Regions from separate parts of the Streptomyces sp. NPDC001219 genome, predicted to be linked through region 1. Evidence: riboswitches for the same ligand, from Rfam matches in the RefSeq annotation. Region 1 holds a riboswitch; the other holds the start of a gene.

What was found. Region 1 has a riboswitch for glycine ahead of gcvT (glycine cleavage system aminomethyltransferase GcvT). Riboswitches for the same ligand answer to the same signal wherever they lie in the genome.
Region 2: linked by a shared signal. The riboswitch ahead of gcvP (aminomethyl-transferring glycine dehydrogenase) and the one ahead of gcvT (glycine cleavage system aminomethyltransferase GcvT) in region 1 are both predicted to bind glycine.

What each region holds. Positions count from the first base shown of each region.
Region 1 is NZ_JBSFJF010000023.1:53,753-61,364, forward strand. Features, by position in the region: gene ACWC9R_RS17430 (L-serine ammonia-lyase) at 1-734, opposite strand, end outside; gene ACWC9R_RS17435 (APC family permease) at 839-2,533, opposite strand; gene glyA (serine hydroxymethyltransferase) at 2,772-4,031, opposite strand; gene gcvH (glycine cleavage system protein GcvH) at 4,159-4,536, opposite strand; gene gcvT (glycine cleavage system aminomethyltransferase GcvT) at 4,679-5,806, opposite strand; glycine riboswitch at 5,840-5,952, opposite strand; glycine riboswitch at 5,953-6,048, opposite strand; gene ACWC9R_RS17455 (AAA family ATPase) at 6,270-6,995, shown strand; gene ACWC9R_RS17460 (enhanced serine sensitivity protein SseB) at 7,085-7,612, shown strand, end outside.
Region 2 is NZ_JBSFJF010000070.1:9,517-17,128, reverse strand. Features, by position in the region: gene ACWC9R_RS30970 (glutamate-cysteine ligase family protein) at 1-1,327, opposite strand, end outside; gene ACWC9R_RS30965 (hypothetical protein) at 1,919-2,506, shown strand; gene ACWC9R_RS30960 (DUF5999 family protein) at 2,837-3,031, shown strand; gene gcvP (aminomethyl-transferring glycine dehydrogenase) at 3,101-5,986, opposite strand; glycine riboswitch at 6,174-6,270, opposite strand; gene ACWC9R_RS30950 (PRC-barrel domain-containing protein) at 6,385-6,768, shown strand; gene ACWC9R_RS30945 (DNA polymerase IV) at 6,678-7,612, opposite strand, start outside.

The DNA.
Region 1 (7,612 bases):
TTCAGCCCGCCCGGCAGGATGCCCTCGCGGCTCATCCCGCGGCTCACACAGCTCTGCATGACCTGCCAGATCTCCAGCAGGCCGGCGCGGATCTCGTCCTCGGTGCGCCAGGCCTTCTCGTTCTCCATCATCAGGGCCGAGATGGACAGGCCGGTGTCCTGGGCCAGCCGCAGCAGCTCGTCGCCGGTGCGGAAGGGGTGGGTCAGGACCGTGTCGTCGGGCACGATCGGGTTCTCGCCCGCGACGGCGTCCTCGTCGACGACGAAGCCGCCGCCCACCGAGTAGTACGTCTTCTCCAGCAGGGGGGCGCCCGCGCCGTCGTAGGCGAAGAGCGTCATGCCGTTCGCGTGGTACGGCAGCGCGCGGCGGCGGTGCAGGATCAGCTCGTTCGACTCGTCGAAGTCGATCTCGTGGGCGGCGCCTATCTCCGCGCCCAGCAGCCGCAGCCGCTTGGTGGTGCGGATGCGCTCCACCTCGTCGTCGGCGGATTCCACGTCGACGGTCCGGGGGGAGTGGCCCTCCAGGCCGAGGAGGACGGCCTTGGGGGTGCCGTGGCCGTGGCCGGTGGCGCCGAGCGAGCCGAAGAGCTCGGCGCGCACGCGGACCGTCTCGGAGAGCAGGCCGTCCTTCTTGAGGCGCCCGACGAACATCCGGGCGGCGCGCATCGGGCCCACGGTGTGGGAGCTGGAGGGGCCGATGCCGATGGAGAAGAGGTCGAAGACGGAGATGGCCACGGAGGCGGACTCCCTTGTCTGCTCGTGATGGACGGTGGAGCTGGGGGGTGAAGGGGAGATTCTGCGCCGGTTTCCGAGCGTAACGCGGACCCGGCGCGGTGCCGTCAGACGGAGACCATCCGGTGTCCGTCGTCGGTGGTGACGGTGGGTGCCGGGGTGGTTTCGGCGGGGGACGGCTCGCCGGTCAGGCCCCGTGCGTGGGCCCTGACCCCGGAGCGCACCGCCCAGAAGTAGAAGAGCGGGGCGGTGACCGCGATCACAGCGGTGCCCAGCTCGCCGGGGAGGAGGCCCCGGCCGCCGAACTCCTCGCCGCCCAGCGCGGAGACCGTGGCCGTCCACACCAGGAAGAGGATCATCCACCAGGCCGGGGCGAACTGCCGCAGCAGGCCCGCCGCCCGGCCGCCCTCGCCGGCCGCCCCGTTGCCTCGCGCGATCCGGTCCCGGCGCCACAGCACCACGGCGGCGACCGGCGCGGACACCAGCGTCAACAGCGTGATCTTGCCCGTCTCCGGCCACTTCGACCAGTACAGCGCGCAGGCGGCGAAGGCGAAGGTGACCGGGCACAGCACCCCGGCGGCCGGCAGCCGGAAGGGACGGGGCAGGTCCGGGCGGGTCCGCCGCAGCACCCCCACCGCGACCGGGCCGATCAGATACGAGATGACCATGGCCGCCGAGACCACCCCGGCCAGCGCCTGCCAGCTGCGGCCGACGGTGAGCAGCAGTACGACGGAGAAGCCGAGGTTGAGCCACATCGCGGGGCGGGCGGTGCCGTAGCGGGGGTGCACGGCCGCCAGCTTCCGGGGGAAGAACCCGGTCTCGGCGAGGTTGGTGACCATGTAAGCGGCCGAGGCGACATTGGCGATGTTGGACCCGGCCGGCGAGATGAAGGCGCCGAACTGGAGCATGGTGACCACCCAGTGCAGCATCAGCAGCCCCGCCAGGTCGGCGAACGGAGAGTTGAGGTTCACGCCCTGCCAGCCGCCGGACCGCTCCAGCAGCTCCGGCGGCACCGAGCCGAGGTACGCGGCCTGCAGCGCCAGGTAGATCACCAGGCCCAGCGCGAGCGCGCCGACCAGGGCGAGCGGGATGGCCCGGCCCGGGTTCTTGGCGGCCCCGCCGAGGTTGACCACGGCCTGGAAGCCGTTGAAGGCGAAGACCACACCGCAGGTGGTGACGGCGGTGAGCACGGCCGGCCAGCCGTACGGGGCGAAGCCGCCGTGCGCGGTGAAGTTCGAGGTGTGGAAGCCGGACCCGATCAGGGCGACCACCGCCAGCACCGGGATGGCGAACTTGACCAGGGTGAGCACCGTGTTGGCGCGGGCCAGCAGCTGCACCGACCAGAAGCAGGTCAGCCAGAGCGCGAGGGTCAGGACCAGCGCCATCGCCGTGCCGGACAGGGTCAGCTGATGGGTGGCCGGATCGACCAGGCCCTGCGCCCAGTCGAAGCTCCAGGACGTCATGTACTGGGTGGCGGCGATCGACTCGATCGGGATCAGCGAGGCGGTCGCGATCCACACCGCCCAGCCGGTGAGGAAGCCGAGGACCGGGCCGTGCGAGAGGTGCCCGTAGCGGGCCATCCCGCCGGGGATCGGGTAGGCCGAGCCGACCTCCGCATACGACATCGCGATCATGCCGATGAAGATCACGCCGATCACCCAGGCGACCAGTGCGGCGGGGCCCGCCACCTGGGCGGCGGAGCCGGCTCCGAAGAGCCATCCGGAGCCGAAGATCGAGCCTATGCCGATCATGATCAGGGCGAAGAGGCTGAGCCCCTTGCGCCCGCCGGCGCTCATGTCCATGGAAAGTGTCGTCCGTCCTGCTGGTGCCGCATGCCCCCTCGCTGCCGAAGGGCCGTTGACGTATGCCGCCGACACCTTATTTCGGCCAAATGACAGGAATGGCACCGCGCTGTCGGCCCCCCGGCGCGCACCGGCCCCCGCACACCGTGAGCCCGGGGCCAACAGCCCCGGGCTCACGGCCCGTTCACGCCCGGACCGCCGTCAGCCGGCGGTCCGGGAGATCACCGCATGAGACGCGTCACAGCGCCGGGTAGAGCGGGAACTTCTCCGCGAGCGCGGTGACCCGGGCCTTGAGGGCCTCGGTGTCGTGGCCCGGCTTGAGGGTCTCGGCGATGATGTCGGCGACCTCGCGGAAGTCCTCGGCCTGGAAGCCGCGGGTGGCCAGGGCCGGGGTGCCGATCCGCAGGCCGGAGGTGACCATCGGCGGGCGGGGGTCGTTCGGGATCGCGTTGCGGTTGACGGTGATGCCGACCTCGTGGAGACGGTCCTCGGCCTGCTGGCCGTCCAGCTCGGAGTCGCGCAGGTCGACCAGGACGAGGTGGACGTCGGTGCCGCCGGACAGCACCGAGACGCCGTACTCCTTGACGTCGTCCTGGACGAGACGCTCGGCCAGGATGCGGGCGCCGTCCAGGGTGCGCTGCTGGCGCTCCTTGAAGTCCTCGGACGCGGCGACCTTGAAGGAGACGGCCTTGGCGGCGATGACGTGCTCCAGCGGGCCGCCCTGCTGACCGGGGAAGACCGCTGAGTTGATCTTCTTGGCCAGCTCCTGGGTGGACAGGATCACACCGCCGCGGGGACCGCCGAGGGTCTTGTGGGTGGTGGTGGTGACCACGTGGGCGTGCGGCACGGGGGAGGGGTGCAGACCCGCCGCGACCAGGCCGGCGAAGTGCGCCATGTCGACCATGAGGTAGGCGCCCACCTCGTCGGCGATCCGGCGGAACGCGGCGAAGTCGAGCTGGCGCGGGTAGGCGGACCAGCCGGCCACGATCAGCTTGGGGCGGTGCTCCTTGGCGAGGCGCTCGACCTCCTCCATGTCGACCAGGTTCGACTTCTCGTCGACGTGGTAGGGCACCACGTTGTAGAGCTTGCCGGAGAAGTTGATCTTCATGCCGTGGGTGAGGTGGCCGCCGTGGGCGAGGTTGAGGCCCAGGATGGTGTCGCCCGGCTTGATGAGGGCGAACATGGCGGCGGCGTTGGCCTGCGCACCGGAGTGCGGCTGCACGTTGGCGGCCTCGGCGCCGAAGAGCGCCTTGATGCGGTCGATGGCGATCTGCTCGACCACGTCGACGTGCTCACAGCCGCCGTAGTAGCGGCGGCCGGGGTAGCCCTCGGCGTACTTGTTGGTGAGGACGGAGCCCTGGGCCTCCATGACGGCGACGGGGGCGAAGTTCTCCGACGCGATCATCTCGAGGGTGGACTGCTGGCGGTGGAGCTCGGCGTCGACGGCGGCGGCGACGTCGGGGTCGAGCTCATGGAGGGAGCTGTTCAGAAGCGACATGAGATCTTCCTGGGGAGTCAGGCGGTGCGCGGGGCCCCCGGACGGGGTCCGGGGGGCTTCCACACGGGCGGTGGCGGGTCGGAGGTCCCCCGTCCGGGCGGCGCCGGGAGCGGGGGCGAGCCGGGGCTCAGCTCTGGATGAAGGCGGCGTACTCGTCGGCCGAGAGCAGGTCGCCCGGCTCGCCGCTGATCTTCACCTTGAACAGCCAACCGCCCTCGAACGGGGCGGAGTTCACCAGTGAGGGGTCGGTGACGACGTCCTCGTTGATCTCGGTGATCTCACCGTCGACGGGCGAGTAGAGGTCGCTGACCGACTTGGTCGACTCCAGCTCGCCGCAGGTCTCGCCCGCCGCGACCGTGGAACCGACCTCAGGGAGCTGGACGAACACGACGTCGCCGAGCGCGTTGGCCGCGTGCTCGGTGATGCCGACCGTCGAGGCGCCGTCCTCGGCGCCCGACAGCCACTCGTGCTCCTTGCTGTAGCGCAGCTGCTGGGGGTTGCTCATGGCTCGATTCTCCTGTACGCGAGGGTGTGATCGTGAAGGGGGGCACTCCCCCAGCCACCGCTGGGGGTACCCCCACCCGGACCGGGTCCGGGGGAGTCCCGGGGGTGGCGGGACGCGGGGGGCGCGCCGCCGCCGGTGGCCGCTACTTCTGCCGCTTGTAGAACGGCAGAGCGGTGACCTCGTACGGCTCATGGCTTCCACGGATGTCCACACAGACACCCTCGGTGCCCGGCGTGGCGTACGCCGCGTCGACATAGGCGATGGCGACGGGCTTGCCGAGCGTGGGGGAGGGGGCCCCGGAGGTGACCTCGCCGATGACCGTGCCGTCGGCCGTGACGACCGGGTATCCGGCGCGCGGCACCCGGCGGCCCTGGGCGATCAGGCCGACCAGCTTGCGCGGCGGCCGGGTCTCGGCGCGTTCGGCGGCCGTGGCCAGTGCCGCGCGGCCCACGAAGTCTCCGCCGTTGGAGGTCTTCTCGAACTTCACGACCCGGCCCAGGCCCGCGTCGAACGGCGTGGTCGCGGTGGTCAGCTCGTGCCCGTACAGCGGCATGCCCGCCTCCAGGCGCAGGGTGTCCCGGCAGGACAGCCCGCAGGGCACCAGCCCGGTGTCCTTGCCCGCCGCGGTCAGCGCCTCCCAGAGGGCGACCGCGTCGGCCGGCCGGACGAACAGCTCGAAGCCGTCCTCACCGGTGTAGCCGGTACGGGCGATCAGGGCCTGCACCCCGGCGACCGTGCCGGGCAGCCCCGCGTAGTACTTCAGCCCGTCCAGATCGGCGTCCGTGAGCTGCTTGAGGATGCCGGGGGACTCCGGGCCCTGCACCGCGAGCAGCGCGTAGGCGTCCCGGTCGTCGCGGATCGCGGCGTCGAAGCCGCCCGCCCGCGCGGTCAGCGCGTCCAGCACCACCTGGGCGTTGGAGGCGTTGGCGACGACCATGTACTCCTGGTCGGCGAGGCGGTAGACGATCAGGTCGTCGAGGATGCCGCCGGCCTCCTCGCAGATCATGGTGTAGCGGGCGCGGCCCGTCTTGACGCCGCCGATGTTGCCGACCAGCGCGTAGTCGAGGAGGTCGGCGGCCTGCGGGCCGGTGACGGTGATCTCGCCCATGTGGGAGAGGTCGAAGAGGCCGGCGCGGGTGCGGACGGCGACATGTTCGTCGCGCTCGCTGCTGTAGCGCAGCGGCATGTCCCAGCCGGCGAAGTCGGTCATGGTCGCGCCGAGCGCGCGATGGGTGGCGTCCAGCGCGGTGCGACGGGGGGCATCAGTCATGGTTCTGGGCTCCCAGGCAGGGGTGACAAGACGTTCTCCCCATCTGTCATCGGAACCTGAGAGGTTCACCGGGATACCGCGAACGGACCCGGTTTGCACCTTGGGTGGAGCCGGCCCACGGGCTGCGGCTCGCTTTTCAGATCTGCCTCGCCCGCGCGGTATAGGGGCCTGAGAGATTCAAGGGAGGACTTGCTCCTTCGGCGCCCCGCCATCACGGCCGGGGACTCTCCCGCGCAGGTTACAAGCGGCCGGTATGCAGTTGGCGGTGCACGGGTGAGCTGTGATGTGCACGTGGCGGCCACATCATTACACGGGAACGCCGGATAAAGGAGCCCCAGCCGCCGTACCGTCCACGACATGGGCGGATCGCACAATCACCTTGATGGGCATTACCTTTTCTTGACACTCTGCGGGTAGGGGACGGAACCAAACCGGACCAGAACGGGCGGGGAGGGCGATCACGGTGCACAGTGAAGCGGCATTCGGGGCGACTTCAGGGGTCGTGCCCCCGGGCGCCGCGCCGGCGGCGCCGTCCGCCGCCAGGACCCGGACCGGCCGTGCGCCGCGGTCCGTCCTCCGGCCGGGGCGCGGCGCCGCGGTCGTGGACCTGCGGGGCGAGGCGCGGGCCCCGGGCGCCGCCGAGCTGCGGTTCCCGGCCGGCGACCTGGTGGTGGTCTCCGGGCTGCCGGGCAGCGGCAAGAGCACCTTCATGCACCGCGTCGTACCGCCCCTGGACGGGCGCGGCGCCGAGGTGTACCGCATCGACTCACAGGACGTCCGCGAGCGCTGGGAGCGCGGCAGGCTGCGCCGGCTGCCGTACGGCCTCTACCGCCCGCTGGTGCGGGCCGCCCACTATCTGACCCTGCGCCGCGCACTGCGCTCCGGTCACAGCGTGGTGGTGCACGACTGCGGAACTCTGGCGTGGGTGCGCCGCTGGATCGCGCGCGCGGCGCTGCGCGGCGGCCGCGGTGCGCATCTGGTGCTGCTCGACGTGGCACCCGAGGTGGCGCTCTCCGGCCAGGAGTCACGGGGACGCGGGGTGTCCGGGTACGCCTTCGCACGCCACCGCGGGGCGGTGGGCCGACTGGTCGGCGCCGCCGAGTCGGCCCGGCTGCCGGAGGGCTTCCGCTCGGCCGTCCTCCTCGACCGGCGCGCGGCCGGCGCGCTGGAGACGCTCACGTTCCACTAGTCGCCGGACACCGCCCCCGCACGCCACCGCGCGCGTCTTCTCGTTTAGTGTCTTTGGCCAGATGGCGCGGTTGGGAACGGGTGGGACACATGACATTTCCGGAGCAGGGGATACCGCAGCTGGCATGGCCGGCGAACGAGCTCGAAGAGGTGCTGTCCGCTTCGGTCGGACACCCGGGCGCCGGGGGCCGGATCGTCGAGGTCCTCGGCCGTAGCCGGCTGTGGGTGCCGCTGCCCGAAGGCGGCGGCCCGGAGAGCGCGGGCCCCGGCGCGGGCGGCCTCGACCTGCCCACCGTCGAGCTCGACGGTGCGCCCTACGTCCCGGTCTACAGCTCCGAGCAGGAGTTCCTGCGGGTGATCGGCTCGCACATGTCCTTCACCGTCGCCCCGGCACGGGAGTTCGCCCGCGGGCTGCCGCCGCAGCTCGGTATCGCGGTCAACCCCGACGGCACGGTCGGCGTCCCGCTGCCGCCGCCCGCGGTGGCCGAGCTGTGCCGGGACCGGCATGGGGGCCACCACGACATCGAGGGGTTGCCGAGCGGCGGCCGGGTGCGGCTCTTCGAGCCGGACTGGCAGGACGAGCCGGTGGACTTCCTGGCCGCGGCCGGACTGGAGTTC
Region 2 (7,612 bases), on a different contig from region 1:
CGATGATGCCGAGGTAGTGGTCACGGTCGGCCGGCTCCACCCCCCAGGCGTCCAGCCCGCGCGCCGCCAGCGGCAGCAGCTCCTCACGCACCAGCCGTACGGCCGGGACGCCCGCGGTTCCGCCCGACCGCCCGGGACGCGGCCATTCCAGGGTGGCGTCGATGCCGTACCGGCAGGCGGTGTCGAAGTTGTGGGCCGCCGCGGCGAACGGCAGCCGCGACCAGACCGGGCGCGGCTCCTCGGCCAGCGCCCGCACCAGGCCGTAGTAGAAGGCGGTGTTGGCGATGACGTCGGTGACGGTGGGGCCGGCCGGCAGCACCCGGTTCTCGACCCTGAGGTGCGCGACGCCGTCGGCGACCGCGTAGACGGGGCGGTTCCAGCGGTAGACCGTGCCGTTGTGCAGGACCAGTTCGGCCAGGTCGGGCACCCCGCCCTCATCGAGGACGCGCAGCGGCTCCTGCGGCCCGCAGACCGGCAGCAGCGGCGGGTAGTAGCGCACGTTCTCCTCGAACAGGTCGTACGCGGAGTCGATCCAGCGCTCACCGAACCAGGTACGGGGGCGCACGCCCTGGGCCTGCAACTCGGGCGAGCGGGTGTCGGTGGCCTGCTGGAAGACCGGCGGCCGCGACTCGCGCCACAGCTCACGGCCGAAGAGGAACGGCGAGTTGGCGCCGACCGCCACCTGTACCGCGGCGATGGCCTGTGCCGCGTTCCAGACGGCGGCGAAACGGCCCGGCGTCACCTGGAGATGCAGCTGAACCGACGTACAAGCGGCCTCCGGCGCGATCGAGGGCGAGCGGGAGACCAGGTGCTCGACGCCCCGGATGTCCAGGGCGAAGTCCTCGCCGCGGGCCGCCCGCATCTGGTCATTGAGAAGGACGTAGCGGTCGTTCTCGGAGAGGCTGGCGGCCGTGAGGTCGGTGGCGTGCAGGGTCGGCAGAATGCCGATCATCACGATCCGGGCGGCGACCTCCCTGGCCTTCCTTTCCGCATAGCCGAGCCCCGTACGGAGTTCCTCGGCGAGCTGGTCCAGCACCCGGCCGCTCAAGCGGTGCGGCAGGATGTTGACCTCGAGGTTGCACTGGGCGAGTTCGGTCTGGAAATCACCACTGGCGATGCGCTCCAGTACTTGAGTGTTCATCATGCGCGGCAGTCCGTCGGCACCGGCGAGATTGAGTTCGATCTCCAGACCCATGAGATCTCTGGGACGGTCGAACCGCTTCTCCGTCAGGAGCCGGTGCAATCCCTCAAGACAGTCGTGCAGCTTTCTTCGGTAACGCTCCCGGTCCGCCAGGTCGATCCCGTCCGCAGCGACCTTCTCCCCCATCGAAGGGTCCCTCCTTCAGTGAACAGCCCGCGGCCACGGGCCGCTTGGGGCCGTCCCCGGCACCGCCGGGGCTCGCGCTACGGTCGATGATGCCCACGGCAATCTGATCAATAACGCCGCGACGGCATGCCGGTGCCGATAGGCTCGAAGTGGTGCAGCATCCGGCACGGCCCACAGGCATATCTGCTCGGCAATCACCAGCGGCAATTCGCTTGTGAGAAAGACCGGCCAGTTCCGGCCTACCGCGCCACCGCGGCAATACGAGGTGGCGTCACCGAAACGCCGCGCAAAGCGGTGGAAAGCACCTCGCACAGCGGTCCTGATTTCCCCTTGCCGGAAATCCACAAGACCGGTAGCAGAAACACTTTCGGAACATACGTCGTATAAACTCCGCTTACGAGGCAGAGACTTGGCGCCCAGCGTCCAGGCGCTCTCACCGACTCCGGACACCGCGGCCGACCCCGCCGGGCCGCGGCCCCGAACCGGCCATGCTCTGACCCCGCCCGCAGACAACGCCGTTTGCACCCGCCACGCTCCACCGTGTCTCCGAGCCACGCTCCGCCGTGTCTCCGAAGTGAGAGGCGACCCACCATGCCGCTGCACCTTCCCCCTGCCCCCGCGCCCGCCCTGCGCAGCGTTCTCGCCGCTCTCGGCTCGCCCTCCGCGGTCCGCGAGGCCCCGGTCTCCGCACTCCGCGCCCATCAGGGCCCGCTCAGCCCCGACCACCCGCTGCCCATCCACGTCTGGGACGACATCAGCCGGGCCGGCGGCACCCCGCACACCCGGCTGGCCGGATGGAGCTTCCTGATCCGCGGCGGGGAGCGTGCCGTGGCGGCCGCCGAGACGGTCCTCACCGCGGACGGCTGGACCTTCGGGCGCTTCTGCGGCGGCCCCTACGTCGCCGCGACCGAGCAGGCACTGGCCCAGGCCGACTCACTCGCCACGCCCTACCAGCCGCGTCTGCTGTCGGTCCCCGAGCTGTACATGCTCACGCTGTGGCTGCATCACGACCTCGCCTCCGACGGCGCCGAGGGGCTGCCCGCACCCGCCGACCTGCTGGTGCCGCTGGCGCCCGCCCCGCCGGGTATCGCCGCGCACCGCCCCCAGCACCTCGCCGACCTGCTCCCCCGGCTCACCCTGCGGCTCGCGCCCGCCCCGCTCCTCGCCGAACCCGCCTGACCGGCGGTGCCGCCCCGAGTTGCGGCGCCCGCCGTCCTGCCCGAGCGTGCCCCGCGGCCCCGTCCGGCCACGGGGCGCTCACGCATGCTCACCCACGCGGCCTAGTCCGCGGATACCACGCCCAACCCTCTTGGGGACGAGTGCAATTGGGAGCAACCGCCCGCACGGGTGACGCGTCCCTACCGAGTGAGTACCGCTGCTGCGAAATCCCTGCGGAATCGCGTCCGTGGGGCAACACTGGGACCGACCGACAGAAACGGGGGAGCGGCCATGAACACCTCATCGAGCCGCACGACGACGTTCACCTCACCGCAGCGAAAGACAACTCCCATGTGCCAGCACCAACCGCCATGCCCGTCAGCAGACTCCACCGACCGGGAGGCCGCACACCTTGTGGCGCACCATCCGGAGCAGGGCTGGAGCCTGCTCTGCAACGGCGTCCTGCTCTTCGAGGACACCGGTGAGCTGCTCCCGGACGGGCAGGTCATCGCCCCGCACCGCACCCGGGTCGGCGCCGCCGCCTGACCCGCCGCGCTCACCACGAACCACAGGGCCCCCGGCAGATCTGCCGAGGGCCCTTGCTGCTGCCGTGGGTCAGTTGTCGTACTCGTCCAGCGGCGGGCAGGAGCAGACGAGGTTACGGTCGCCGTAGGCACCGTCGATCCGGCGCACCGGCGGCCAGTACTTCTCGGCGACGGAGACACCGGCCGGGAAGACGGCCTCCTCGCGGGTGTACGGGTGCGTCCAGTCGCCACCGAGCGCGCCCGCGGTGTGCGGGGCGTTGCGCAGCGGGTTGTCGTCCTTGTCCCACTCCCCCGAGCCGACCTTCTCGATCTCCGCACGGATGGCGATCATCGCGTCGCAGAACCGGTCCAGCTCCGCGAGGTCCTCGCTCTCGGTCGGCTCGATCATCAGGGTGCCGGCCACCGGGAACGACATCGTCGGCGCGTGGAAGCCGTAGTCGATCAGCCGCTTGGCCACATCGTCGATGCTCACACCGGTCGCCTTGGTCAGCGGCCGGACGTCGATGATGCACTCGTGCGCCACCAGACCGCCGGGGCCGGTGTAGAGCACCGGGTAGTGCGGCTCCAGGCGCTTGGCGATGTAGTTCGCGCTGAGGACCGCGACCTGGGTGGCGCGCTTGAGGCCCTCACCGCCCATAAGGCGGACGTACGCCCAGGAGATCGGCAGGATGCCGGCCGAGCCCCAGGGAGCGGCGGAGATCGGCCCGACGCCGGTCTCGGGGCCAGCGCCCGGCTGCAGCGGGTGGTTGGGCAGGTACGGCGCCAGGTGGGCGCGGACGCCGACCGGGCCGACACCGGGGCCACCGCCGCCGTGCGGGATGCAGAAGGTCTTGTGCAGGTTCAGATGCGAGACGTCGCCGCCGAACTTGCCGGGCTCGGCGAGCCCGACCAGCGCGTTGAGGTTGGCGCCGTCGACGTAGACCTGGCCGCCGGCCTCGTGCACCGCCGCGCAGATCTGGGTGATGTGCTCCTCGAACACCCCGTGGGTGGAGGGGTAGGTCACCATCAGGACCGCGAGCTCGTCACGGTGCTTCTCGATCTTGGCGTGCAGGTCGTCGGTGTCGACCTCGCCGTCCTCACCGGTCTTGACGACGACGACCTTCATCCCGGCCATCACTGCGCTGGCGGCGTTGGTGCCGTGCGCCGACGACGGGATCAGGCAGACCGTGCGCTGCTCGTCGCCATTGGCGCGGTGGTAGGCGCGGACGGCCAGCAGACCGGCCAGCTCGCCCTGCGACCCGGCGTTCGGCTGGATGGAGACCTTGTCGTAGCCGGTGACCGTGGCCAGCCGCTCCTCCAGCTCCTGGATCAGCGTGAGGTAGCCCTCGGCCTGGCCGGCCGGCGCGAACGGGTGCAGCTGGCCGAACGCGGGCCAGGTGACCGGCTCCATCTCGGTGGTGGCGTTCAGCTTCATCGTGCAGGAGCCGAGCGGGATCATGCCGCGGTCCAGCGCGTAGTCCTTGTCGGCGAGGGTGCGCAGGTAGCGCAGCATCGCCGTCTCGGAGCGGTGCTCGTGGAAGACCGGGTGCGCGAGGTAGTCGTCGTGGCGCAGCAGCCCCTGCGGCAGCGCCTCGGCCGCGGCGGCGTCCAGCTGCTCGACGTCGCCCTGCACCCCGAAGGCACTCCAGACGCCGGCCAGCTGCGCCCGCCCGGTGGTCTCGTCACAGGCGATGCCCACCAGGTCCGCGTCGACCTGCCGGAGGTTGACCCCGGCCTCGCGGGCGGCGGCGACGACGTCGGCGGCCCGACCGGGCACCCGCGCGGTCAGGGTGTCGAAGTACGCGTCGTGCACGATCTCCACCCCGCCGGCCCGCAGGCCCTCGGCGAGGACCGCGGCGTAGCGGTGGGTGCGCCGGGCGATGGTCCGCAGGCCCTCGGGCCCGTGGTAGACCGCGTACATGCCGGCCATGACGGCGAGCAGCACCTGCGCGGTGCAGATGTTGCTGGTGGCCTTCTCCCGGCGGATGTGCTGCTCACGGGTCTGCAGCGCCAGCCGGTAGGCCTTGTTGCCGTCGGCGTCGACGGAGACGCCCACGAGACGGCCGGGGAGGCTGCGGGCGAACTGGTCACGGACAGCCATGAAGCCGGCGTGCGGTCCACCGAAGCCCATCGGGACACCGAAGCGCTGGGTGGTGCCGACGGCGATGTCCGCGCCCAGCTCACCGGGCGAGGTGAGCAGCGTCAGGGCGAGCAGGTCGGCGGCGACGGTGACGATCGCGCCCAGCTCGTGGGCCTGCTCGATGAGGGCGCGGGGGTCACGCACCGCACCGGAGGCGCCCGGGTACTGGAGCAGCACACCGAACACACCGCGCTCGGCGATCTCGGCCGGAATGCCGTCGGACAGGTCCGCGACCACGACCTCGACGCCGGTGGGCTCCGCACGGGTCTCGATCACGGCGACGGTCTGCGGCAGACAGTCGGCGTCGACCAGGAAGACACCCTGCTTGACCTTGCCGACACGGCGGGAGAGCGCCATCGCCTCAGCGGCGGCGGTGCCCTCGTCCAGCAGCGAGGAGCCGGAGGTGGGCAGTCCGGTCAGGTCGGCGACCATGGTCTGGAAGTTCAGCAGCGCCTCCAGGCGGCCCTGCGAGATCTCCGGCTGGTAGGGCGTGTACGCCGTGTACCAGGCCGGGTTCTCCATGACGTTGCGCAGGATCACCGGCGGGGTGAACGTGCCGTAGTAGCCGAGACCGATCATGGAAGCGAGGACCTGGTTGCGGTCCGCCAGGCCCTGGAGCTCCTTGAGCACCTCGGCCTCGGTACGGGCCTGCGGCAGGCCGAGCGCCTCGGCGCTCTTGATCACATCGGGCACGGCGGTGGCGGTGAGCTCGTCCAGCGACCCGAAGCCGATGTGCGCGAGCATCTTCGCCTGCGCCGCCTGGTCGGGACCGATGTGCCGGCGCTCGAAGGGGGTGCCGCTTTCCAGCTCGGTCAAGGAGATGCGATTGGTGGTCATCTGCGGGGGCCTCCTGGTCGGTGCGACCTACGAGGGGCACCACGGCGCGGGTGCCCGGACGGCCTCCCCCTCTGTCATCTAACCTGAGAGCTTCACCGGCCCGCCCAGGAGCGGCCCGGCTTTCACCGTCGGTGAGGGGGGTCTCGGCGCTGTGCCGTCCGTGGCCCGCCCTGCTTTCCAGAGTGACCTCGTCCATGCGGTACGGGTGCCTGAGAGATTCCGGGGAGGAGTTGCTCCTTCGGCGCCCTGGTCGCGAACGACAAGGACTCTCCCGCACGGGGTCTGCGGCCAATCGCCAGCCTACCAGCGTGGCTCTCGAAGGCTCCTTCGAGTGGCCGGGGCATGAAATGTGCCGTTTGGTAGTTGTCACAGGGCAGTTGCGACCAATTGGAGGGGCCGTGCAAACCGATATCGATCCCCGAAGCCTGATCGGCCGCAAAGCATTCGACCGTAACGGCGCGAAAATAGGGACCATCGACGAGGTCTACCTCGACGATGCGACGGGGGAACCGGAGTGGGCGGCCGTACGCACCGGACTCTTCAGCCGGGATGCGTTCGTCCCCCTGGAGCCCAGCAAAATGGTCGATGAGGGACTGCACATTCCTTACGACCGCAAACTGATCAAGGACGCCCCGGACTTCGGCGTGGGCCGTCACCTCTCCCCTGAGCAGGAACTTCAGCTCTATCACCACTATCGCCTGGATATTTCTTCCCCGACCTCTGATCCGGTGCCGGGCTCCGGCGACACCAACTTCGGCAAGATCGCCGGCTCGGACGACTGACCATCCGCCGGCGCCCCGCCCACCAGCGGCAGGGGCTCCCCCGGCCGCAGCGCCGGGTCCTCGACAGCGAAGGTCCGCACCCTCCCCGGTGCGGACCATGGCGTTTCGAAGCGGACGGTCACCCTCCCCACCCCGCTCCCCTGCACCCAGCCGGCGCCGTACTCCTCGTGCACCACGTCCAGCCCCGGATGCCAGCGCCGCGGCGGCTCCTCCTCGGCCTCCCGCCGCTCCGCGCCCCCGGCGGCCTGCTCCGCCGCCGCGGCAGCGGCCGCCGCGGCCGACTCCGCCGCCTCCCGCTCCGTCGCCACCTGGGCGAACAGGTCCTCCTGTGTGAAGTCCGCCAGCCCGCTGACCCCCACGCCCAGCAGCCGCACCCCGCCGGTGGTGTCCACCGTCTCCAGCAGGCGCACAGCGGCCTCCCGTATCACCGCCGGATCGTCGGTGGGTCCGCGGAGCGTCTCGGAACGGGTCAGCGTCGAAAAGTCGTAGTTGCGCACCTTGATGACCACCGTCCGCCCGGAACGCCCGGCCGCCCGCAGCCGCTGGACGCACCGGTCCGCCAGCCGCAGCACCTCGCTCCGCACCCGCGTCCGGTCGGTCAGGTCCACCTCGAAGGTGTCCTCGACGGAGATCGACTTGGCGTCCCGCTCAGCCACCACCGGCCGGTCGTCCTGCCCCAGCGCCATCCCGTACAGCCCCGCGCCGTGCGCCTTGCCCAGCAGCCGCACCAGCTCGGCCTCACCGGCCTCCGCGGTCTCCTGAACGGTATGAATCCCGGCCCGGCGCAGCGTCTCGGCCGTCGCGGGCCCCACCCCGGGCAGCGTCCGCACCGTCATCGGCCCCA